2 regions of the Mycobacterium riyadhense genome follow, and region 2 is predicted to be linked to the other one. Evidence: predicted binding sites of a transcription regulator. Region 2 holds the regulator's gene; the other holds the start of a gene.
The links. Region 2 encodes LexA, which represses DNA repair genes until DNA is damaged. Its sites were predicted from a motif close to CGAACANNTGTTCG; they were not measured.
Positions count from the first base shown of each region.

Region 1: the regulator LexA is predicted to act here: its motif matches at 1,762-1,775, upstream of AADZ78_RS18930 (HNH endonuclease signature motif containing protein).

Region 1 covers NZ_OY970456.1:4,301,187-4,312,971, forward strand. The annotation lists gene AADZ78_RS18930 (HNH endonuclease signature motif containing protein) at 428-1,687, opposite strand; partial or broken gene AADZ78_RS29195 (hypothetical protein) at 1,810-1,965, opposite strand; gene AADZ78_RS18940 (hotdog fold thioesterase) at 2,047-3,057, shown strand; gene AADZ78_RS18945 (amidohydrolase family protein) at 3,110-4,327, shown strand; gene AADZ78_RS18950 (anti-sigma factor antagonist) at 4,457-4,882, shown strand; gene AADZ78_RS18955 (SpoIIE family protein phosphatase) at 5,038-6,999, shown strand; gene AADZ78_RS18960 (acyl-CoA dehydrogenase family protein) at 7,008-8,243, opposite strand; gene AADZ78_RS18965 (acyl-CoA dehydrogenase family protein) at 8,240-9,373, opposite strand; gene AADZ78_RS18970 (hypothetical protein) at 9,532-10,341, shown strand; gene AADZ78_RS18975 (hypothetical protein) at 10,338-11,009, shown strand; gene AADZ78_RS18980 (cytochrome P450) at 11,183-11,785, shown strand, end outside.
Region 2 covers NZ_OY970456.1:2,083,759-2,095,543, forward strand. The annotation lists gene AADZ78_RS09420 (LGFP repeat-containing protein) at 1-1,686, shown strand, start outside; gene lexA (transcriptional repressor LexA) at 1,706-2,392, opposite strand; gene AADZ78_RS09430 (LysM peptidoglycan-binding domain-containing protein) at 2,637-3,131, shown strand; gene nrdR (transcriptional regulator NrdR) at 3,289-3,753, shown strand; gene AADZ78_RS09440 (peroxynitrite isomerase) at 3,782-4,276, shown strand; gene AADZ78_RS09445 (PhzF family phenazine biosynthesis protein) at 4,287-4,979, opposite strand; gene AADZ78_RS09450 (alpha/beta fold hydrolase) at 5,006-6,031, opposite strand; gene AADZ78_RS09455 (proteasome assembly chaperone family protein) at 6,068-7,045, opposite strand; gene sthA (Si-specific NAD(P)(+) transhydrogenase) at 7,169-8,575, opposite strand; gene AADZ78_RS09465 (DUF4192 domain-containing protein) at 8,689-9,747, shown strand; gene AADZ78_RS09470 (metal-dependent transcriptional regulator) at 9,749-10,438, opposite strand; gene sigB (sigma-70 family RNA polymerase sigma factor SigB) at 10,568-11,539, opposite strand; gene AADZ78_RS09480 (DUF3099 domain-containing protein) at 11,704-11,785, opposite strand, start outside.

The DNA of each region.
Region 1 (11,785 bases), 2.2 Mb from region 2:
GCCGCGGGAATAGGTTCGATCGGGATATGCACTGGCGCAAGGTCATGTCGACGGCTTCGCTTTAATGAGATCGACGACGTAGATGGGATCGACGCGCTCGTGCACCAGTCGTTGGGATCGCCGACGAATCGGGACGCTTTGTCGGTGGTGATGCGGTCGCGGTCGACGATCCAGCCCGGCCAAGCCCAGCGCCGAACGTGAACCGAGCAGGGTAACGCTCGGCCCCAACTAGCGCGCACCGTCAGCGCGGATCTTGATGAGGGCGTGCGGAGGTCGTCACGTCGCGGGTCGGCGGTGGTGCGGGTTTGATTGTCGGCCCCGATTTTCAGGATGCGGCAGAGCGGATAGTACGAACGAAATCCTTGATGCCCCAAACCGTTTAGGCTTCGCTCCAGGGTGCTGGTGCCGACCGGCACCGGTGACCGGCCTAGTTGTTTGTCGGTGGTGGTTGCGGCTGGAATGGTTCATACCACCACCAGTCGGCGCGCTCGCCGGTGGGTCCGGGGCAGGGCGCTACCTCAGGCGGAGGTTTCTTCGGTGGGCGGGCTAGCGATCCTGCGCTCAGCGGCCGACCGGCGCTATCGGTGACGGTCAGGTTGGTTGCGGGTCCGGTGATGGTGATCAGGCCTCGATGGTGCAGCCGGTGGTGATACGGGCATACCAGCACCAGGTTGGCCAGCTCGGTGGGGCCACCGTCTTCCCAATGCCGGATGTGATGTGCGTGCAGACCACGGGTGGCATCACAACCCGGAACCGCGCACGTGGGGTGGCGGTGCTCGAGCGCACGGCGAAGCCGGCGGTTGATCTGGCGGGTCGCTCGACCGGAGCCGATGACCTCGCCGTCGCGTTCGAACCAGACTTCATAGGTGGCATCGCACATCAGGTAACGGCGTTCAGACTCGCTGAGCAGCGGACCCAGGTGCAGCGCAGCGGCGCGCTGCTCGACGTCCAGATGCATCACCACGGTGGTGTGGTGGCCGTGGGGCCGGCGGGTCGCCTCGGTATCCCACCCAGCCTCGACCAGACGCATGAACGCCTCGACAGTGCCCGGCAACGGGGGTGCCTGATCGGATGCACCGTCGCGGTTGTCGTGATCGTGCTTCCACTCAGCGATCAGTGCGTCAAGATGAGACTGCAGTGCCGCGTCGAACTTCGCCGCGTCGAGGTGGGGAAGTTTGATCCGCCAGCAGCTGAACTCGTCGTCGGTGATCTTGGTGATCGAGGGCTGCGGTTGCGGTCGAGAATCGGGTTGGGGGCGCGGTGGGCGCGGTTCCAGCTTGAGCGCGGTGCGCAGCTGGTTGACCGTGGCGCTGCGGGCCAGCTCCGCATAGTGCTCATCGGATCCCTCGCCCGCTCGCGCCGCGATGACGCCGACCTGATCTAGCGACAGTCGGCCCTCCCGCATGCCTTGGGCGCAGCGGGGAAACTCCTCAAGCCGGCGCGCCACGGTGGTGATCGTGTGGGCGTTCGCCGATGACGAGCCGGTCTTCCAGGCCACCAACGCCGCCACCGACCGGGCGCCCGTAGCGCCGCACAGCTCGTCGCGATCCAGCTCTGCCACGATCTCCACGATGCGCCCATCAATCGCATTGCGCTGACCGGTCAGCTCCGCCAACTCCTCGAACAACACCTCAAGGCGCTGGTCAGGACGCACTGCAGCGGCGTCGGACGAGGCGGTCGAGGACATGACTTCATCATCGCAGCCGGGTACGACAACTCTGGGCTGCCCGATCCGCACCGGGGCTGTGCCGTCATCACCGGCGAAGAGATGCTCGGCCCCGCCGGTGCGGGCACACCAAGATCCAGCGCCGGCTCGTAGAACTTGCACAGGATCGCGGTGTGGTTGCCGGTCTCACGTTCGCGCGCGACCAGGTCGATTCCAGTGTCGGTCTTGCCCCTCCGGTCCGGCCAATCGATCCATCGCCACACCGCGTCGTACTGCTGCGCCATCGTCGGGTCCAGCTCGTGGAGCAGATTCGGGTTAGGGCTACCACCCATCCCATCCAACTTCACGGATATCACCGCAAGCGCGGTAACCTCATTCTCATGGCTGAAGTCACGCGTGCCGACCGCTTTATCAAGACGGCGGTCGAGATCCTGGGCGAAACCGGACGCACCGACTTCACTGTGCAGGAAGTCGTCGCGCGCTCCAAGACCTCACTGCGGGCCTTCTACCAGCACTTCAGCAGCAAGGACGAACTGCTGTTGGCGCTGTTCGACAGGACCATCGCGCAATCGGTGCAGGTTTGGCGCGCCGAGACCGCCGGACTGGACAGCACCGCCGCGCTAAAGCTGGTATTCGACCGCGTCGGCGCGCAGCCGGAAACAACTACCCAAGACAGTCTCAACCGGGCACTAAGCCTCTACAACCAACACCTCGCCGAAACCCGGCCGAGGGAATACGCCCGTGTTCTGTCCCCCCTTCATCGACTGATTCACGACATCGTCGTCCAGGGCATCACCGAGGGGGTCTTCAGCCCTGGCTTAGACGTCGGTGCAGCCGCGGCGATTGTCATGCAGACGATGGTGGGCGCACTCCGATTGCGTTGGCTGGGAACCGAATTGAACGGGTCCACCATCGACACCGGCCAACTCTACGACTTCTGCAGTCGCGCCCTCGGTATCCGTGACACCGACGGCCAATCCGCAACGCCCTCATTGGCCGAGCTGTTCGCGCAAATCGGGATGCGCCCGGCCACCGGTCACGGCGACGAGTTCGCGATGACGATGCCGGTCAGCCCCCAAGTGGTCAACACCTCCGGCGCACTGCAAGGCGGCTTGCTCGCCACGCTGGCCGACGTGGCGGGCGGGCAACTCGGCCTGGAATACCTACAGCCCGGCACCGCCATGACGACCGCCGATCTAGCGATCCGCTACCTACGACCGATCAGGCAGGGCTCGGCGCTCGCGGTCCCCCGGGTGCTGCGGGCCGGCCGGCGTTCTCTGGTGATGCAGATCGACATCTTTGGCGACAGTGACAGCGACAGCGAGCTGGCGGCGACGGCGACCGTGAATTTCGCCATCGTCAAGCACGATGGCGCACCCGTCGACAATTAGTGGTAACGTCATTACCAGCCACTGAGATCGAGATTTTTGCCAGGAGATCGCCATGCCTTCTCGCGAGCTTTCGTTTCCCGTGTTTGACGCCGATAACCACATGTACGAACCCCAGGAAGCGCTGACCAAGTTCCTCCCAGATAAGCGCAAGCACGTCATCGACTATGTCCAGGTCCGCGGCCGCACCAAGATCGTGGTGCGCGGGCACATTAGCGACTACATCCCGAACCCAACGTTTGAGGTGGTGGCGCGTCCCGGCGCGCAGGAGGAGTACTTTCGGCACGGCAGCGGAGGCAAGAGCTACCGCGAAGTGATGGGTGAGCCGATGAAGGCGATCCCCGCCTTCCGTGAGCCGGGTCCGCGCCTGGAGGTCATGGACGAGCTCGGCATCGACTACGCGCTCATGTTCCCCACGCTGGCCAGCCTGGTCGAAGAGCGCATGAAAGACGATCCGGAGATGACCCACGACGTCATCCATGCGCTCAATGAATGGATGTACGAAACCTGGTCGTTCAACTACCGAGACCGCATCTTCGCCACCCCGGTGATCACCCTGCCCATCGTCGACCGTGCGCTCGAAGAACTCGATTGGTGCCTGCATCGGGGTGCACGCACGGTGCTGGTCCGCCCGGCTCCGGTACCCGGCTACCGCGGCAGCCGATCGTTCGGCTTCGAGGAGTTCGACCCGTTCTGGCAAGCCTGCGTCCGCGCCGAGATCCCGGTCTCGATGCACGCCTCCGACAGTGGTTACTCCGAGCTGCTCAACATCTGGGAACCCGGCGACGAATTCCTTCCGTTCAAGCCGACGGCCTTCCGAAGCCTGGCGATGGGCCATCGGCCCATCGAAGATGCCATGGGCGCATTGGTCTGCCATGGCGCGCTGTCCCGCAACCCGGAACTACGCATTCTGTCCATCGAAAACGGTGCTGACTGGGTGCCGCACCTGTTCAAAGGGCTCAAAGGCGTCTACAAGAAGATGCCGCACGCGTTCAGCGAAGACCCGATCGAAGCGTTCAAGCGGTGCGTGTACATCAGCCCGTTCTGGGAGGACCGGTTCACCGAGATCGTCAACATGGTGGGCACCGATCGGGTGGTCTTCGGATCCGACTGGCCGCATCCCGAAGGCCTCAAGGATCCCATCTCCTTCGTAGACGAACTGTCCGGTTTCGGTCAGGAAGACGTCGAAAAGATCATGGGCGGCAACATGATGAAGGTGATGAAGGTTGCGAACCCGGCTTCGAAGCGGGTCTTCAAACCTGTCTCCGCCTGATCGATTCGCCAGCGGCGCACCCCCGCAGGTTCTATAGTTAGCCTATAGACGGTTTCGGCAGGTCTTGCGATACAAAGTCCGACTGTTTGTCGTCCGGGGGGTCCGGCGCGGTCGATTGGGGGATGGACCATGAACGTGCATTCAGCGGGGTCATTTACCACCCAGGTGGTATTGAGTGCGCGGCTCGCATCCGAGTTGGGTGAACCACACAGCACGCTCCGAGCGGTCACGCAGCGCAACGGTCCGGCGGTGGTCATTCGCGCGGGCGGCGAGGTCGACGCCGCTAACGAGCGAACCTGGCGACATCTGATCGGCGAAGCAGCCGCAATCGCCACCCCACCCGGATCACTCGTCGTTGACGTCAGTGGCCTCGATTTCATGGGGTGCTGTGCGTTCGCCACGTTGGCGGAGGAAGCACAACGCTGCCGCCGTCGGGGCATCGAATTGCGCCTGGTGAGTCGCGACCCGGGCCTCCCCCGGATCGTCGCTGCCTGTGGGTTCACCAACGTGTTGCCCGTTCATCGGGCCATGGAGTCTGCGCTGTCCATCGCATAGTTTGCGCATAACCTTCCTTCGGGTTCGCCGCGGCTCGTAATGAAATTGGTGCGGCGAGCTGGTAGCGGGCGTTGATAATCTGGTTGTTGCTGCTCGGCGAATTCGCCCGCGCACCCCGACTGTTTGCTGATTCGGTCCGTAGGAGGGACTGCCAAATGGCGGCCGAGATGGACTGGGACACGACGGTCGGCAGGGCCGAGGATGTGCGCCGCATCTTCGAGAGCATCCCCGCGATGATGGTCGGCCTGGAGGGCCCTGAACATCGCTTTGTCGCGGTGAACGCCGCATTTCGCGCATTCAATCCGTTGCTCACCAACGTTGGAAAGACCGCCAAGGAGGTCTATCCCGAACTCGAGGGCCAGCAGATCTACCACATGTTCGATCGGGTCTATCAAACCGGTGAGCCGCAATCCGGCTCTGAGTGGCGGCTTCAGGCTGATTACGACGGTTCAGGAATCGAGGAACGATTCTTTGACTTTGTCGTCACACCGCGGCGCCGGGCCGACGGATCGATCGAGGGTGTGCAGCTCATCTTCGATGACGTCACGGCCCGAGTGAAAGCCAGGCTGGCAGCCGAGGCGCGGGTGGAGGAACTTTCCGAGCGATACCGGCACGTCCGCGATTCGGCCACCGTGATGCAGCAGGCACTACTCGCACCTTCGGTACCCGTTGTCCCGGCCGCCGACATCGCCGCGGAGTATCTCGTCGCCGCGCAGGACACCGCGGCAGGTGGCGACTGGTTCGACGCCATAGCTCGCGGAGACCGGTTGGTGCTCATCGTCGGAGACGTCGTCGGTCACGGTGTCGAGGCTGCGGCGGTGATGTCGCAACTGCGCACCGCGCTGCGGATGCAAATCTCAGCGGGGCGCAGCATCGCCGAAGCGCTCGAGGCGGTGGACCGCTTCCGCGAGCAGGTACCGGGATCCAAGTCGGCCACCATCTGTGTCGGCTCGCTCGACTTCGCGACCGGCGAATTCCAGTACTGCACCGCCGGGCACCCACCGCCGTTGGTGGTGACCGCCGAAGCGAAGGCCCGCTATGTGGAACCCTCCGGAGCTGGTCCGCTCGGAAGCGGCACTGGATTCGCAGTACGCAGCGAAGTACTCAACGTGGGCGACACCGTCATGCTGTATACCGACGGACTGATCGAACGTCCAGGCCGGCCGCTGGGGGCCAGCACGGCCGAGTTCGCCGACTTGGCGGCCACGATCGTCAGCGGCGGCGGCTTTGTCCTCGATTCGCCGGCCCGGCCCATCGATCGCCTCTGTTCCGAGACGCTTGAATTGCTGCTCCGATCCACTGGCTACAACGACGACGTCACACTGCTTGCGGCACAGCGCCGGACGCCGGTGCCGGCGTTGCACATTACCGCGGATGCGACCATTTACGCCGCGCGCGCGATCCGGGCCCGGCTCCGTGACTGGCTTTCCGAGATCGGCGCCGATTCCGCCGACATCTCCGACGTCGTTCATGCCGTCTCCGAATTCGTAGAGAACGCAGTCGAACATGCTTACACCACAGAGGTTTCCGACGGAATCATCGTTGAAGCGGCGCTGGCTGGCGATGGCATTCTGCGGGCTTCGGTAGCCGACCGGGGCCAGTGGAAGCATCACCGCCAAGGCGAGCAGGGCCGCGGGCGCGGATTGGCGATGGCCGAGGCCCTGGTGTCCGAATCGCACGTCACCCACGACGCTGACGGGACGACTGCCGCACTTACGCACCGACTTTCGCGGCCGGCCCGGTTCGTCACTGACGCGGCGGCTGGCCGCCCAAGCTACCACCAGACACTCGACGACGAATTCGTTTCCCTGGTCACCGATGCCGGCCGCATCATCGTCCGGGGCGACATCGACTCGAACACCGCGCCGACCCTAGACCGCCAGATCGCCGTCGAAAGCCGCTCTGGCATAGCGTCATTGACGATCGACCTCAGCGCCGTCACCCACCTGGGATCGGCAGGGGTCAGCGCGCTCGCCGCGGCGCGCGAGCGGGCACATAAACAGGGCGGCGACTGTGTATTGGTGGCGCCGCCGGGCAGCCCTGCCCACCACGTCTTGTCACTGGTTCAGTTACCTGTTGTCACCGGCGATACCGAAAATGTCTTCGCCGAAGATTAGAACGGCCCCTAGCGCGCCCGACCGTGGCGCACCTGATTGAACGGCACGCCGCGATCGGCGGCGTACTCCCGCGGGAAGTTCAGGACTCGCTCGCCAATGACGTTGCGAGCCATTTCCGTTGTGCCGCCGCCGATGGCGACCGACTGCCGGGATAGGTAGCGGAATCCGGTCTGCAGTCCTTCGCCGTATTGCCCGACGACACCGGCGGCCCCCGCGATCGCGAGCGCCGTGTCGATCTCGAGGGTCACGGTCTCGGCATGGAAGAGCCTGATGAGCGTCCCAGCGGCCGGCGGCAAGGCGCCGTCTCGGACGCTGCGAGAGACGTGGTCGATCAGCTGCTCGGCAACCGCGCGATGCACCAGCGCTCGGCCGGCCATCTCCTTGACCCGATCGCTGTCGGCGTGGCCGGTCTGCTCCGCGAGGTCGGCGTAGTCGACCGGTGTTGTGTGGCCGCCCTCGCTACCGGAGCCGCTGGCGAACTCCGAGCCCTGCCCCACGGCGCGGCGTTCGTGGTACAGCTGCCGTGACGCCACCGCCCAGCCGCCGTTCACCTCACCGACCACGGCGTCGTCACCAACGTCCACCCCGTCCAGAAACTCCTCGCAGAATTCGGTGGAACCGTTCACCTGGGTGATCCGCCGCAATGTGATGCCCGGATGGGAGATCGGCACCAGGAACATGGTCAGGCCGTCGTGCTTGGGCACATCCCAATCGGTGCGGGCCAGACACAGTCCGTAGTCGGCAGCGAACGCGCTGGTGCTCCAGGTCTTGGCGCCGTTGATCACCCACCGGTCGCCCTGACGCTCGGCACGCGTGATAACACCAGCCAGATCGGACCCGCCGCTGGGTTCGGACAGCAGCTGCACCAGCACCTCGTCGCCGCGCAGCGCCGCGGCGATGTGCTGTTTCTTCTGCTCCGCACTGCCGGTGTCGAGCAGCGTCGCGCAGCAGATGGTGAACGTGGGCGTGTTGAGGATCAACGGCATCTCGTAGCGCAGCGATGCTTCGTCGAATGCTCGCTGGTATTCGTAATCCAAGCCCAGGCCGCCGTACTCGCGCGGGAAGCAGATCCCGGCAAATCCGCCTTCGTAAAGCCGCTTTTGCAGTTCTCGTGCGCGGCGCCAGGAACGTTCGTCGTCGCGGGGCGCGGGAGGCGGCGAGGCCGGATCTATGCGAGGCATGTTCTCGGCCAGCCAGGCACTGGCCCGTCCGGCAAACTCTGCAACCGATTCGGTGGGCGTCATCGCGCCGACCTCTCCGCCTCATACACCCGCAGGTTGTGTTCCTCGGGTGTGCCAAACATGGCCCGGTACAACGCAACTCGCCTCAGGTACAGGTGCAGGTCGTGTTCCCAGGTGATGCCGATGCCGCCGTGCATCTGCACGCAGCCTTGGACGATTCGGCCGGCAAGCTCTCCGACGTAGGACTTGGCGATGCTGGCCGACAGGCCGGCCGCGGGTGCGCGGGCGGATATGTCGGCGACGGCGGCCGCCGTGGTCGCACGGCACGCTTCCAGCCACATCTTCATATCCGCGAACGCGTGTTTAAGTGCCTGATACGACGCAAGCGGGCGGCCAAACGTGTGTCGGTCCAGCGCCCACCGGACGGTGAAGTCGAAGACCGTTTGCAGGATGCCGACCACCTCGGCGCACTGCAGCACCTGCGCGATTTGGCTTTGGCGCTCTATCAGCCTGGCGGTCTCGCCGGCTCCACCGACAGCTGCCGACCCAGCCACGGCAACACCGTCCAACTCCACTCGCGCATACTGCTTAACCAGATCCACCGATTGCTGGGCCGTAATCCGTACGCCGGGTGTAGCCGTTGGGACCAGGAACTGGCGGATCTCGTCACGGCATCGCGCCACGACCAGCAGTACCGCGCTCTGCGCCGCGGCTTCGACACGGTCTTTGATGCCGTCGATTCGGTAGCCGGTGTCGGTGGCTGTGGCTGTAACGGTGGGATCCAGCGGCGCCCACCCCCGGCCCGGCTCGCAAACCGCCCACGACGCCACCGTTTCACCGGACATCAGCGATCCGATCAAGTCGGCATGCGCCCGCGGATCGTCGCAGTCCACCAGCCCCGCGAGCACTGAGCTGACCGGGTACAGCGGACCGGGCGCCACCGTCTTACCAAGCTGTTCGGCGACCATGGCAAGATCGGCAACGCCATTGCCTGAGACGCTGCCGCCGCCCAACTCCTCCGGGACTAGCAAACCCGTCCACCCAAGCGCAGCGGCTCGTCGCCACCACGCCGGGTCAAAGGAAGTACCGGCGGCATGCAGCTCGCGGACGTAGCGCAGCGGCGCTTCTTTTTGTACAAATGCTTGGGTTGTTGAGGTAAAGAGTATCTTTTCGGGAGAGTCGACAGCGGTCATGACGCCGGCCGGACTTTCGGTGGAAAGTTTGGGTGGCTGACCATCGCCCCTGTTCGGTTCTCGTCGGAGTTGGCTGGCGACTCCGATGTTAGCAATGGGCAATACAGTAAGAGATACCGGAGTTCAGTCGATAATGAAGTTGACGAGCTATAACCGCCATGGCTGAGACGAGCGAACCACCGACGGATTCGGTGAACTCAAAGGCCGACGCAATGGCGTTGGTCGAGGAAGCCGAAGCTGAAGCCGCCGAAGCCGAAGCGCTCGCCGCTGCGGCGCGCGCCCGGGCGCGTGCTGCCCGGCTGCGACGTCAACTGGCCGGCGATGCCGACGCCGACTACGAGGACTTCGACGAGTACGGCGACGAGTACGACGACGAGTACGACGACGAGTACGACGAAGAGGACGCCGAGGACTACGAGGACGCCGAACTCGAGGCCACAAAGCCCGACTCATGGCGAAGCCGGTTGCCGAGCTGGGTGCGGATCCCCCCGCTGTCGACGCTTGCGACGGTGGCCGCGATCCTGATCATCTGCGGCTTTACCGCGTTCAGCGGATATATCGTCTGGACGCACCACGAAGCCACCGAGCGCCAGCAGCGCGCGGCGGCGTTTGCCGCGGGGGCCAGGCAAGGCGTCGTCAATATGACGTCTCTTGACTTCAACAAGGCCAAAGAGGACGTACAACGGGTCATCGATAGCTCTACCGGTGAATTCCGTGACGACTTTCAGGCACGGGCAGCCGATTTCACAAAGGTCGTGGAGCAATCCAAAGTGGTGACCGAAGGCACGGTCAACGCCACGGCGGTCGAGTCCATGGGCGACCATTCCGCGTTGGTATTGGTGTCGGCAACATCACGGGTCACCAATTCCGCGGGTGCCAAAGACGAACCACGCGCCTGGCGGCTGCGAGTGACGGTGACCGAGGAGGCCGGGCAGTACAAGATGTCGAAAGTTGAGTTCGTACCGTGAGCGATGAAGTGCGCGACACCGAGGCCACCGAAGCCCTGGAGATCGACGCGGATAGCGGAGCCGACGAATCGGCAACCGCGGAATCTGACGAAGCGCTTTCCGAGGAGTCTGACGAAGCGCCTTCCGAAGACGACTCCCCCGCGCCACGCCGGTTCTGGCGACGCGACTTGTGGCGTGTGCAGGTCAATGTGAAACCGGTTGCGGTAATCCTGATCCTGCTCGTGCTGATCTCCGGCGGGGTTACGGCGTGGCTGTATGTCAAGCAGTACAAGCCTGATCAGCAGACCGATCCCAGTGTCGCGCGGGCGGCCGTCAACGCCGCGTCTGATGGGACAGTCGCGCTGTTGTCGTACTCACCCGACACCCTCGACAAGGACTTCGCCACCGCCAAGTCCCATCTCTCCGGGGATTTCCTGTCCTACTACGACCAGTTCACGCAGCAGATCGTGGCTCCGGCGGCAAAGCAGAAGTCGTTGAAGACCACCGCTCACGTGATGCGCGCCGCGATATCGGAGTTGCACCCCCATTCGGCCGTCGTTCTGGTTTTCGTCGATCAGAGCACCACAAGCAAAGACAATCCGAATCCGACGATGGCGGCCAGCAGCGTGCTGGTGCACATGGCCCTGGTCGACGGCAAATGGCTCATTACCAAGTTCACGCCGGTCTAAAGCTAGCTGCCGAACGCACGACACCACTGCCGAGCGTGTAGCGCCCGGTTCTCTTGGGAGACAATCTAATCCGGATCTGCGGGCCTTCGTCTTCGAGCATGGGGCCAGCACCGGTTGGGGCTTCGTTGCTATTTATATTATGATAGCGATATTCCATCTCAGGAGGAGCGCTGATGACGCTCGACACCGATGCCAACCGCCAGGCCACTACCCTTGACCTCACCGGTCAAACCAGCCCCTACCCGTTCTTCGAACACATGAGGCGCACCGACCCGGTCTGGCATGGCGCCCTCGCGGACCACTCACAGATGCCGGAGGAATTGAGGCCCAACGACGAATGGGTCTTATTTGGTTATGACGCCGTGTTCCAGGCTTTCCGCGACGACCGGATCTTCACTTCCGCCAACTACGACAAGACCATCGGATTGGTCATGGGGCACACCATCTTGGCCATGGGCGGCAAAGAGCACCACGATCACCGCAATCTGGTGGCCAAGGCCTTCCGCGCGACAGCGCTGGAACGCTGGGAGCCGTCGGTAATCGGGCCCATCTGCAATCGGCTCGTCGACGAGATCAAAGACCATGGTGAGGCGGACCTGGTGAAAGCGGTGACCTTCGAATTCCCGACCCGGATCATCGCCACCCTGCTCGGACTCCCTCGCGAGGACCTTGACCTGTTCCGGCGGTTGTCGCTTGACCTCATCTCGATCCCGACCGACATCGTGGCGGGGTTGAATGCCGCGGCCGAGCTGCACGGCTACTTCCTCAACCAGGTC
Region 2 (11,785 bases):
GGCGAGGTCACTTCCCAGAAGTTCAGCGGCGGTGAGATCTCATGGAACAGAAATAGCAAGGAGTTCACCTCCACCCCGCCGGCGTTGGCCGACCAGTTGAAGGATCTGCAGGTAGCGATCGATCCCGCCGCGGCCATCAATATGGCCTGGCGTGCCGCCGGCGGCGCCGCTGGCCCGTTGGGTGCCAAGAAGGGTGACCAGTACCCGATCGGCGGGGACGGGATAGTCCAGGACTTCACCGGCGGCAAGGTCTTCTTCAGCCCGGCCACCGGAGCCAATGCCGTCGAGGGCGCAATCCTGCAGAAGTATGAGTCGCTGGGTGGGCCGGTCAGCAGTGATCTGGGGTTCCCCACCGCCAACGAGGCCGACGGCGGGATCACCCCCGCAAGCCGGATCGCGTCGTTTTCGGCGGCTGACAAGCCGGTGATCTTCTGGACGCCCGACCATGGCGCGTTTGTGGTGCGCGGAGCCATGAAGGCCGCGTGGGACAAGCTCAAAGGCCCCACGGGCAAACTGGGCGCGCCGGTCGGTGACCAAACCGTGGACGGCGATGTGATCTCGCAGAAGTTCACCGGCGGCAAGGTCTCGTACGACCGCGCGAAAAACACGTTCACCACCGACCCGGCGAACCTGGCGCCGTTGCTGTCCGGTCTGCAGGTGGCGGGTCAGAATCAGCCCAGCGTTGCGGGTCCGCCCGCGCACGGCAAGAAGTTCACCTGGCATTGGTGGTGGCTGGTGGCTGCCGTCCCGGTGGTGCTGCTGATCGTGATGGCCGTGTTGGTGGTCCTTGGATTACGCCGGCGTCGCGGCGGCCACGAGCCCGCTGTGTTCCCCCGCGAGCATGACTTTGACCATGACGTTGCTAGCTATGACGCGGGGGCGGACGGTCACTGGCCGCATGATGAGGTCGATTACGGCACCGAACGCTTCCCGCTCGACGACCAGCATCTCCCGGAACATCCGGCGCCGGATGACGAGTCGACGTTGCGGGTCAGTTGGCCGCGAGGTGCCGGTGGCGGCGTGGCCGAGGGCTATGACTACGGGGCGGTCGACGAAGAAGACCCCGACGCGGTTGACACCACGCCCACGCCCATCGTGTCGCCCAGCGATCTCGCCCAAGCGACCGTTATCGACGAGCCCGTCGTTCCGGAAACCGTGGCGGCCGACACCTTTGTGCCCGAGGCCTTCACTCCCGAATCCGTCACTCCGCAAGGCGTAGCTCCAGAAGCCTACGTTCCGGAAACCTACGTTCCGGAATCCCATGTTCCGGAGGCGGCGTTCCCGGATACCTACACTGCGAACGCCGGTGTCACGGACGAGGCCTTCTTGGACAGCGCCGTTACGGAGGCTAGGTCGGTTCCTGAGGTGCGGACCGGGCGGCATGCAGCTGCGGATTCATCGGCAGATGAAGCAGAAGTGGCCGCAGAAGCGGGATATGGGGCTACGCCAGAAGCGCCGCCGGCGCGCACGGCTCCGCGGGCGCCCAGCCAGGGTGTGCGGCCGATGATCCATCTGCCGCTAGAGCACGACCCATACCAGGCTCCGGATGGCTACCCGGTCAAGGCCAGTGCCCGTTTCGGCTTGTATTACACGCCCAGCAGTGCGCTATATCACGACACGCTCGCCGAACTCTGGTTCGCCAGCGAAGAAGTCGCACAGGCCAACGGATTCGTCAAAGCGGACTAACCTCGGCCGCTAACCGGCATTAGATCTTCCGGATCACCGTGACGACCTTGCCAAGCACGGTGGCATCATTGCCGGGGATCGGGTCGAAGGCCGGGTTGTGCGGCATCAGCCAGACTTGACCGCCGGCCCGCTTGAACGTCTTGACGGTGGCCTCGCCGTCGATCATCGCGGCAACGATGTCACCGTTGTCGGCGACGTTTTGCTGACGCACAACCACCCAGTCGCCGTCGCAAATCGCCGCCTCGACCATCGAGTCGCCGACAACCTTGAGCAGGAACAGCGTCCCCTCGCCGACCAGCTCGCGGGGCAACGGGAAGATGTCCTCGACGGCTTCCTCGGCAAGAATCGGGCCACCGGCCGCGATGCGCCCCAGCACCGGGACAAAGGTGGGTTCCGGTAGTGCGTCCGAGCCGGCGACTTCGGTGACCTGCGTTGGTGTTGCGGTGTCGTCGACGCCGCGGACGTCGACGGCCCGAGGGCGGTTCGGGTCACGGCGCAGGTAGCCCTTGCGCTCTAAGGTGCGCAACTGGTGCGCCACCGAGGATGTTGACGTCAGACCGACCGCGTCGCCGATCTCCCGGATGCTCGGCGGGTATCCGCGGCCGGTGACCGAAGCACGGATGACGTTCAAGATCGTGCGCTGCCGCTCGGTCAGCGATGAATCCGCTGGGCCCGATTCCGGTGAGGTGTCGTTGCTGTCGCTCATGCACTGAATGTAGCCGCAACCCCGCTAAGAATCAAACATGTGTTCGACTGTGTGTCGCTCGATCCCCCGTACTCGCCATTCGGGCAGGTGGTGGTCGCCGGCGCCGAACAAGACAGGGCTTGTCGGTGGTCTGGTTTAACGTCTTTCACGAGCGACACGCTTCGATCAAATGTTCGGTGTTCGAACACACGAGCGACTAGAGTGTCGAACACACGAGCGAGAAACCGTCGGCCGGAGGAACAGCATGACCATCATCCAGACAGTCCCGCCACGTACCCGTAGTGTCCGGGGGCCGATCAACGGGCCGATTCACGAGCCCCGCTGTGGCCGGGCTCGGGAGGCCCAATCGCGCAGGCCGGGTCCCTATCGGCCGGCGGGGACGCCGCTGCGCTACCACGGCACCGGGGTTGTGATATCGACGGCATCTCATCGCAGGCGTCCGGTCACGGTAGCGACGACAGTGGGGTTGGCCCTGCTTGCTGCGATGATCACCCTCTGGCTCGGCCTGGTCGCCAACTTTGGGAACCTGGCCAACGGCAACTCCCCAGGTGCGCTCACTCGGGTACCCGACACGCTCGCTGTGGTGCGTGTGTTGCCTGGGGAGTCCTTGCAAAGCGTCGCCGCGCGCGTCGCGCCCGACGCACCGGTGCGCCAGGTTGCCGACCGCATCCGCGAACTCAATGCCCTGGACTCCACGGTGCTGTCCGCGGGCCAGACCCTGATCGCGCCGGTGGGCTGACGGTTTCACCGTGTACTGCGAAAACCGTTCTACGCCAAGCTTGCTCGCTGACCGCGGGGTTGAGCGCGCGTGGCTGGCGGCTGCGTTGGCCCTGCGGGCGAGCGCACAGGTACTCTCGGAGTCGTCTGCGGTACCCGGATGCGGCAAAGGAGCGGCCATGCACTGTCCGTTCTGCCGGCATCCCGATTCCCGGGTGATTGACTCGCGGGAAACCGATGAAGGCCAGGCCATTCGGCGGCGGCGGTCGTGTCCCGAGTGTGGGCGGCGGTTCACCACCGTGGAAACCGCAATCCTGGCCGTGGTCAAGCGCAGTGGTGTTACAGAGCCTTTCAGCCGGGAAAAGGTCATTAGCGGCGTGCGTCGAGCATGCCAGGGGCGTCAGGTGGACGACGATGCGCTGAACCTGCTCGCCCAGCAAGTGGAAGACACCGTGCGTGCCGCTGGGTCGCCGGAGGTCCCCAGCCACGAGGTCGGTCTGGCGATCCTTGGGCCGTTGCGCGACCTCGACGAGGTGGCTTATCTGCGCTTCGCGTCGGTATACCGATCCTTTTCGTCAGCAGACGATTTCGAGCGCGAGATCGAGGCGCTTCGCGCGCACCGCAACGTATCGGCTCCCAACTGACCGATCGCAACGCGGTTAGGCTTCCATCATGCTTCCTGAGCTACACCCTGATCTCGAGGCATTGGCACCACTATTGGGTACCTGGGCTGGTCGGGGCAGAGGAGAGTATCCGACGATTCAGCCGTTTGAGTACCTCGAGGAAGTCGTTTTCTCCCACGTGGGCAAGCCATTTCTGGCGTATGGGCAAAGGACCAGGGCCGTAGCCGACGGCAAGCCGTTGCATGCAGAAACGGGGTATCTCCGCGTGCCGCAACCCGGTCACCTTGAACTGGTACTCGCTCACCCGAGCGGCATCACCGAAATCGAGGTGGGCACCTATTCGCGCAGCGGCGATGTCATCGAAGTCGAGTTGGCCACCACGCCGATCGGGGTCATCGGACTAACCCCGACCGCTAAAGAGGTGAATGCACTTGGGCGTTCGCTGCGCATCGACGGCGACCAGCTTTCGTACTCGTTGCAGATGGGTGCGGTCGGGCAACCCCTGCAGCATCACCTCGCCGCCGTGCTGCACCGAAAACGCTGAACGCCACGCGTCAGTCGACTTGTCTCACACCGTCATTGACGACGCGGCCGGTGACGCCGACCCACCCCTCGGGACTCCAGGCGGTTTCGATGATCGACCCCTTGCCCTGGGTAATGGTGAGATCGCGGCTGAGGTAGTCGGTAATACGTATCGCCGCCGAGCCGGTCGCTTCGTCTTCCGCCACGCCAAGGTTGGACGCGAACATCCGGGCCCGAATCGATCCGGCGGACCGGTCGGTCCAGGTCCACAGGTAGTGGGCGATGTCGTCGGGGAAATCGGTCGGGTCGGCGGCTGCAAGGGCCTCGAGTGATTCGATGTCGTGGATGGCAATCTCTGGCGCCCACTCCGCCCGTGCGTTGATCGTTGTGAGGTCGCCACTGTCGCTGTAACTCACCTGCACGATGCCGGCCGGCACCTGCAGCGTGTGTATCGGCATATCGTTGTGGCGCAGCCACCACGACGCTCCCACCGTCGGGTGGCCAGCGAACGGCACTTCGGTGCGCGGAGTGTGGATGGTGGCGTGCGCAGTGGTCGAGCCGACTGCCGGGAGATCGACGAATATCGTTTCGCTATAACCCAATTGGGCTGTCAGGTGTTGCCGGTCGCGATGCTCAACCTGGCTGGCATCGACCACGCCGAGCGGATTACCGAAATTGCCGTCCGGATCGGTGAAGACCCGCAAGACGGTCACGTCTATACCCATGGCCCGACTGTACGTTGTGCGCTGGATCAGGTAGCACTGCGTTCGTCGGAACCCATCGCGTTCAGGACGGCCACGCGAGTGTCGACAGGGCCGGAGACGGTGCGTTCGCCGCTGCCGGTGCGGAGCAACTGGCGAAGGGCGACCGGGTCATATTCGGCGGGCGCTGTGGTGTCGATGAAGCGCTGCACGACGTCGATGAAGCGGGCCGGGTCATCGTGGAACGGAAAATGGCCGGAGCGCTCGAAGATCTCCAGCCTGGAGCCGGGCATCGCGGCGTGCGCCATTTCGGCATGGCGGACGGGGACCACCACGTCCCGGCTGCCCCAGATGATCTGCACCGGAATGGCCTCGGTCAAATAACATCGGTCCAGCATCGTGACGATCTGCCCGCGCCAGTCCACCACGGCCCGCAACGTGCGGCTGAACGCCGCTGAGGCTGTCGGCTCCGGTAGGTCATCCAGTATCCGCAACACATTGGGCAGGTCACGCCCGAGGCCGGTCGATCCGATTGCCAGGCCCGCTATCCGCCCGGCCAGCTGAACTGCCGGCAGCACCAGGGGAAGCCGCAATAATGCCAGGGCCTCGCTGCCCATCGGCAACGAGGCCAGGCGGAAGACGATGTTGACATCCTTGGTGACGCCGCCGGCGCCGACCAGCACCAGCCGCTCGACCAGCTGAGGAAACTGGTAGGCGAACTGCATCGCCACGCCGCCGCCGAGTGAATGTCCCACGACTGTGACGCGTTCGATGTCGAGCACGCTGAGCAGGTCGCGCATGCCGTTGGCGTATGCGGCCACCGAGTAGTCGGCGCGTGGCTTGTCGGACTTGCCGTGGCCCAACAGATCTGGGGCGATGACAGTGAACCGCTGGGCGAGCTTGGCGTGGATGCCGTTCCAGGTCGTGGAGTTATCGCCGATGCCGTGGATCAGCAGAATCGCCGGTCCGTCGCCAGCGATCCGGAAGGCCCGCTTATAGCCGTGGATGGTGCGGAACTGCAGCGAAGGCGCAGTCACTTCCCGCACCGGGCGAAGTCTGCGCTTCCGCTCGGTCATGTCGCCAACCTCGTTGTCGGGCCAGGTTAGGGGGCTTTACTTCGGATCGTCGTCGTCGAACTTCTTTTCCGCCTGCTGAGCCAGGAACCGCTCAAACTCTGCCCCAAGCTCGTCGCCGCTAGGTAGCTCTTCGTCGCGTGCTAGTAACGACCTGTTCTCCTGAGCGTCGATGAAGGCATCGTACTGGCGCTCAAGGGCTGCCACCACTTGAGCGACCTCTGCGCTCGCCTGAACCTGTTCGTCGATTTTGGCCCGGATCTCGGCTGCCGCTTCGGCCAGCGCGGTCAACGGCAGTTCCAGTGAGCCGGTCTTGGCCACCTGCTCGAGCAGCGCCTGGGCTGCGGCGGGGTAGTCGGTCTGCGTCAGGTAGTGCGGGACGTGGACGGTGAAACCGACGACCTCGTGACCGTGTTGCGCCATGCGGTACTCCAGCAGGTTGGAAGCGCTACCGGGAACTTGGATTTCGGTGATCCACGGCGTGAAATCGGCGATCAGATCCCCATTGTTGGAATGCGCGGTCAGGGTGATGGGCCGCGTGTGCGGAACGGCCATCGGCACGGTGCCCAGGCCGATCGTCTGCCGTACCCCTAGACGCTCGGCCAGCAGTCGCACCGCGGTGATAAAACGCTCCCATTTCAGATCCGGCTCCATGCCGGCCAGCAGCAGGAACGGGGTGCCGACGCTGTCGCGCAGCGCGTAGAGGCTCAGTTCTGGATCGTCGTAATCGGTGAAGTGATCGGTCTTGAACGTCATCAGCGGCCGGCGCGACCGGTAGTCCAGCAGTTCGTCAATCGCGAAGGACGCGACCAGCTCGGTGTCCAGGACCGCCTTGAGGTGGCGTGCGGCTAGCCGGATCGCGTGACCGGCGTCGGAAAAGCCCTCCAAAGCGTGTACCAACACCGGGCCACGACCGTCGGACGTCGACAACACGGGCGCCGGAAACTCGAGCTCGTACATGCCAGGTTGGCCGGGCTGGTAGTCCTGCGCCTCGCCCGGGTCTTGACCGTGGGCCATGGGTGTTGCCTCCTCTCGGGGTGTCTCTGGCGTGCCTCCACCAGTGTCTCTCAATGCGATGAGTACCAGTAATTGAACCAGCAAACCTGGACGGACGGCTCTGCCGTCGCGCGGCCGGCTAGCTCAGTGTAAGAACTGGTTGAGCGCGCGCATTTTGTTCGTCACGTCCAGCGCGGCGACCTTGTAGGCCTCGGAGAACGTCGGGTAGTTGAACACCGCGTCGACCAGATAGTCGACGGTGCCGCCGCATCCCATCACCGCCTGGCCGATGTGCACCATCTCGGTGGCGCTGGTCCCGAAGATGTGCACGCCGAGCAGCGTGCGATCGCGAGTGGACACCAGCAGCTTGAGCATGCCGTAGGAGTCGCCGGCGATCTGGCCGCGGGCCAGCTCCCGGTACCGGGCCACGCCCACCTCGTAGGGGATCGAGTCCTTGGTCAGTTCCACCTCGGTGGCTCCGACATAGGACACCTCGGGGATCGAATAGATCCCGATCGGTTGCAGCGCGGTCATGCCGTCGGTTGGCTCGCCGAATGCGTGATAGGCGGCCAGCCGGCCCTGGTCCATCGAGGTCGCCGCCAGCGCCGGGAAGCCGATGACGTCGCCGACGGCGTAAATGTGATCGACCTTCGTTTGGAATTGATCGTCGACGAAAATCCGTCCCCGGTGGTCGGTCTCCAACCCCGCATTCTCCAGGCCCAGGTGTTCGGTTTGGCCTTCCCGGCCTGCGGAGTACATCACCGTCTCGGCGGGAATTTGCTTGCCGCTGGCCAAGGTGGTGACGGTGCCAGCAGAGCCGACGTCGACGGCGGTCACTTCCTCGCCGAACCGGAAGGTCACCGCGAGGTCGCGCAGGTGGAACTTGAGCGCTTCCACGATCTCCGGGTCGCAGAAATCCAGCATCGTGTCGCGCTTTTCGACGACGGTCACCTTGGTGCCCAGCGCGGCGAACATCGATGCGTACTCGATTCCGATGACCCCGGCGCCGACGACCACCATCGACGCCGGCAGCGACCGCAGGTCCAGGATCCCATCGGAGTCCAGGACCCGTTTCTCGTCGAACTCGACCCCGGACGGCCGCACCGGCTTGGTGCCGGTGGCGATGACGATGTAGTCGCCGCTGACGGTGACGCGCTCGCCCTGGGCGTCTTCCTCGACCAGGACGGTGTGCGGATCAATGAAGCGGCCGTGACCCAGGACCAGGTCGATCCGGTTACGCATCAATTGCGAGCGCACCACGTCGACTTGTTTGCCGATCACATGCTGGGTGCGCGCCAACAGGTCGGCGGGAGTGATCTTGTCCTTGACCCGGTAGCTAGCGCCATAGAGCTCGCGCTGGCTCATACCGGTGAGATAGACCACCGCCTCGCGCAACGTCTTTGAGGGGATCGTGCCGGTATTCACGCAGACGCCGCCGACCATGCGACCGCGTTCGACGATCGCCACGGTTTTGCCCAACTTGGCCGCGGCGATCGCGGCCTTCTGACCGCCTGGCCCCGAACCGATGACGACCAAGTCGTATTCCCGCATCGAACCCATGGGATAGACGATAGAGCCCACAGTCGCGACTTTGTCCACAGACGGTGGCTGATTTACATTGCGGTAGCACCGACCTGACGGCGTGGGTTGCCACCGTTGGGCGCATGACCAAGCATGAGCCTGACTTTGAACTCAACCGCCCCGGATCGCTGATCGCCGCACTACCGGCCGTTCTCGGTTTCGTCCCGGAAAATTCACTGGTCCTGGTGTCGCTGGAGGGCGGTGCACTGGGGTCGGTGATGCGGGCCGACCTCTCCGCAGAGCTCGCTGACCGGGTTGAGCATCTCGCGGACTTGGCCGCCGTGGCTGAGCCCGAGGCTGCGATCGCGGTGATTGTCGACGCCGAAGGTGCGCACTGTCCGGTGTGCAATGAGCAGTACCGGCAGCTGTGCTCCTCGCTCACCGAGGCGTTGGCCGAGCACGATATCGTGCTATGGGCAGCGCATGTGGTGGATCGGATAGCCCTTGGCGGGCAATGGCATTGCGCGGACGGCTGCGGTTCGGCCGGAGTGGTCGAAGATCCGTCGGCCTCGCCACTGGCGGTGGCGGCGGTACTGGATGGTCGGCGGCTCTACGCGCGGCGTGCCGACTTGCAGGCAGTCATCGCCGTTGACGACCCACGGCGCGGCGCCGAACTCGCCGCGGCCATCGGACAACGCGCGGCTGCCCGCGAGATCGCGCTCCGCGCTGACCCGACGGGCTGCAGGCGGCGCGACGTGGAAGCCGCGATAGTCGCCGCCACACGTGTCGCCGACGGGCAAGCACTGTCCGATGCGGAGCTGGCCGAGCTTGGCTGTGCGCTGCACGACGCGGCGGTGCGGGACACGCTGTATGCCCTCGCCGTCGGCGAGAATGCCGGTGCGGCAGAGTCGTTGTGGGCGTTGCTGGCGCGCACGCTTCCCCGGCCGTGGCGGGTGGAGGCCCTAGTGTTGCTGGCGTTCAGCGCCTACGTCCGCGGCGACGGGCCGCTGACGGGTATCGCGCTGGACGCCGCGCTGCGTTGCGAGCCGGAGCATCGGATGGCGGGGATGCTGGACACGGCACTGCAGTCTGGGCTGCGGCCGCAGGAGATCCGTGACCTTGCGGTCACCGGTTACCGCCTGGCCAAGCAACTTGGGGTGCGGCTGCCGCCGCGACGGGCGTTTCGCCGACGGGTCGGCTAGGTCAGACCTTCTCGACCTTGACGGCGTGAGCCATTTCGTTTGGCAGGGTGACGTTCTCATGACCCGGGATGAGGATCGTCACTCCGGCCGGGCTGATTTCGACGGTCACCCGCGCGTTGGGCACGACGCCGGCGTCTTTCAACCGCGTGATCAGGTCAATGTCGCCTTGAACATGTTCGGTGAGCTGGCGGACGACGACAGCCACGGGCGAACCCGGGGGCAACTCGGTCAACCGCACGAGGTTGACGTCGCCGGCGCCGGACCCCGGGCCCACGCCAAGGTCCAGCAGACCCGGGATCGGGTTGCCGAACGGGGACGTGGTTGGGTTGTTGAGCACCTTAACCAGCCGGCGCTCGACATCCTCACTCATCACGTGCTCCCACCGGCAGGCCTCGGCGTGCACTTCTTCCCACGGTAACCCGATGACATCGACCAGCAACCGCTCGGCGAGGCGGTGCTTGCGCATCACCGCGATGGCCAGCGCTCGGCCCTTGTCAGTGAGCTCCAGATGGCGGTCGCCAGCCACGCGGACCAATCCATCGCGCTCCATCCGGGACACGGTCTGGCTGACGGTCGGCCCGCTCTGCTCGAGTCGTTCAGCGATCCGGGCACGCAGCGGCGTCACGCCTTCTTCCTCGAGGTCGTAGATCGTCCGCAGGTACATCTCGGTGGTATCAACCAGCTCGTTCATTCACCCATCCTCCGTTGCCGCCGAGTCTACTTCGCCAGCCGCGTGAGTGGTTCGCCCGAAACGCCTCACCGCAGCAGTATGCCCGCCGCTCCCGCGGCGGGCACACCGTCTCGTGTCAAGCCTATTCAACTAGCTGGCATAAGACCGCAGTCGATCGGCCCGCTCGCCGTGGCGCAGCTTGCACATCACGTCGCGCTCGATCTGGCGAACCCGCTCGCGGGACAGACCGAACAGCTTGCCGATCTGATCCAGGGTGCGTGGCTGGCCGTCGTCCAGACCGAAGCGCAGCCGAATCACCTGATGCTCGCGCTCGTCGAGAGTGGCCAGCACGCTGCGGATATCGGTGTGCAACAGTTCGGCGATGACCGCGTTCTCCGCGGACATGGCTTCGGCGTCCTCGATGAAGTCGCCCAACGGCGCCTCTTCCTCGGAGCCGACGGGCATGTCCAGGCTCACCGGGTCGCGGCTGTGCTCGAGCAGATCGTTGATCTTGTCGATCGGGATGCCGGATTCGGCGGCAAGCTCCTCGTCGGTTGCTTCACGGCCCAGGTTCTGGTGCATTTCCCGCTTGATCCGGGCCAGCTTGTTGACCTGCTCGACGAGGTGAACGGGGAGCCGGATGGTGCGGCTCTGGTCGGCCATACCGCGGGTGATCGCCTGACGGATCCACCAGGTGGCGTACGTCGAGAACTTGAATCCCTTTGTGTAGTCGAACTTTTCCATCGCACGGATCAGGCCCAGGTTGCCCTCCTGGATGAGGTCCAGCAACGGCATCCCCCGACCCGTGTAGCGCTTGGCAAGCGAAACCACCAGCCGCAGGTTCGCCTCCAGCAGGTGGCGGCGCGCCGCCTCGCCATCGCGCACCACGGCCATCAGATCGCGTTTCCGGTTCTCGCCGAGGCGCTTCCGGGTTTCCAGCAGATGCTCGGCATACAGCCCAGCCTCGATGCGCTTGGCCAACTCGACTTCACCCGCGGCGTTGAGCAACGCCGTCTTGCCGATGCCGTTCAGATACACGCGCACCAGATCCGCTGCGGGGCTTTGAGCATCCAGATCGCTGTCAACCCGGCTGGTGGTGGCCCTTACTGTGGGCTGTGCCATAACGCCCTCCCGATCGGCTTGTTGTGTCACGTCGTTCAACGCGACACCCGGGCCTAGAGTTCCCACCCGGCCGCCATCTCACACCGCGTGACGTGCGGAGATGTGCCGGCGACCTGAGAATGTCCTGAGAAGTGTGGAGGGGGACCGGTTGGCCGGAACTCCGGCTAGCCGTGGCTCTCAAAGCCGCCCGAGTCTGCATGCGGCGCCGGGTCGCGCCGAGGCTCGAGTGCCGGCCGCTCTGCGGTC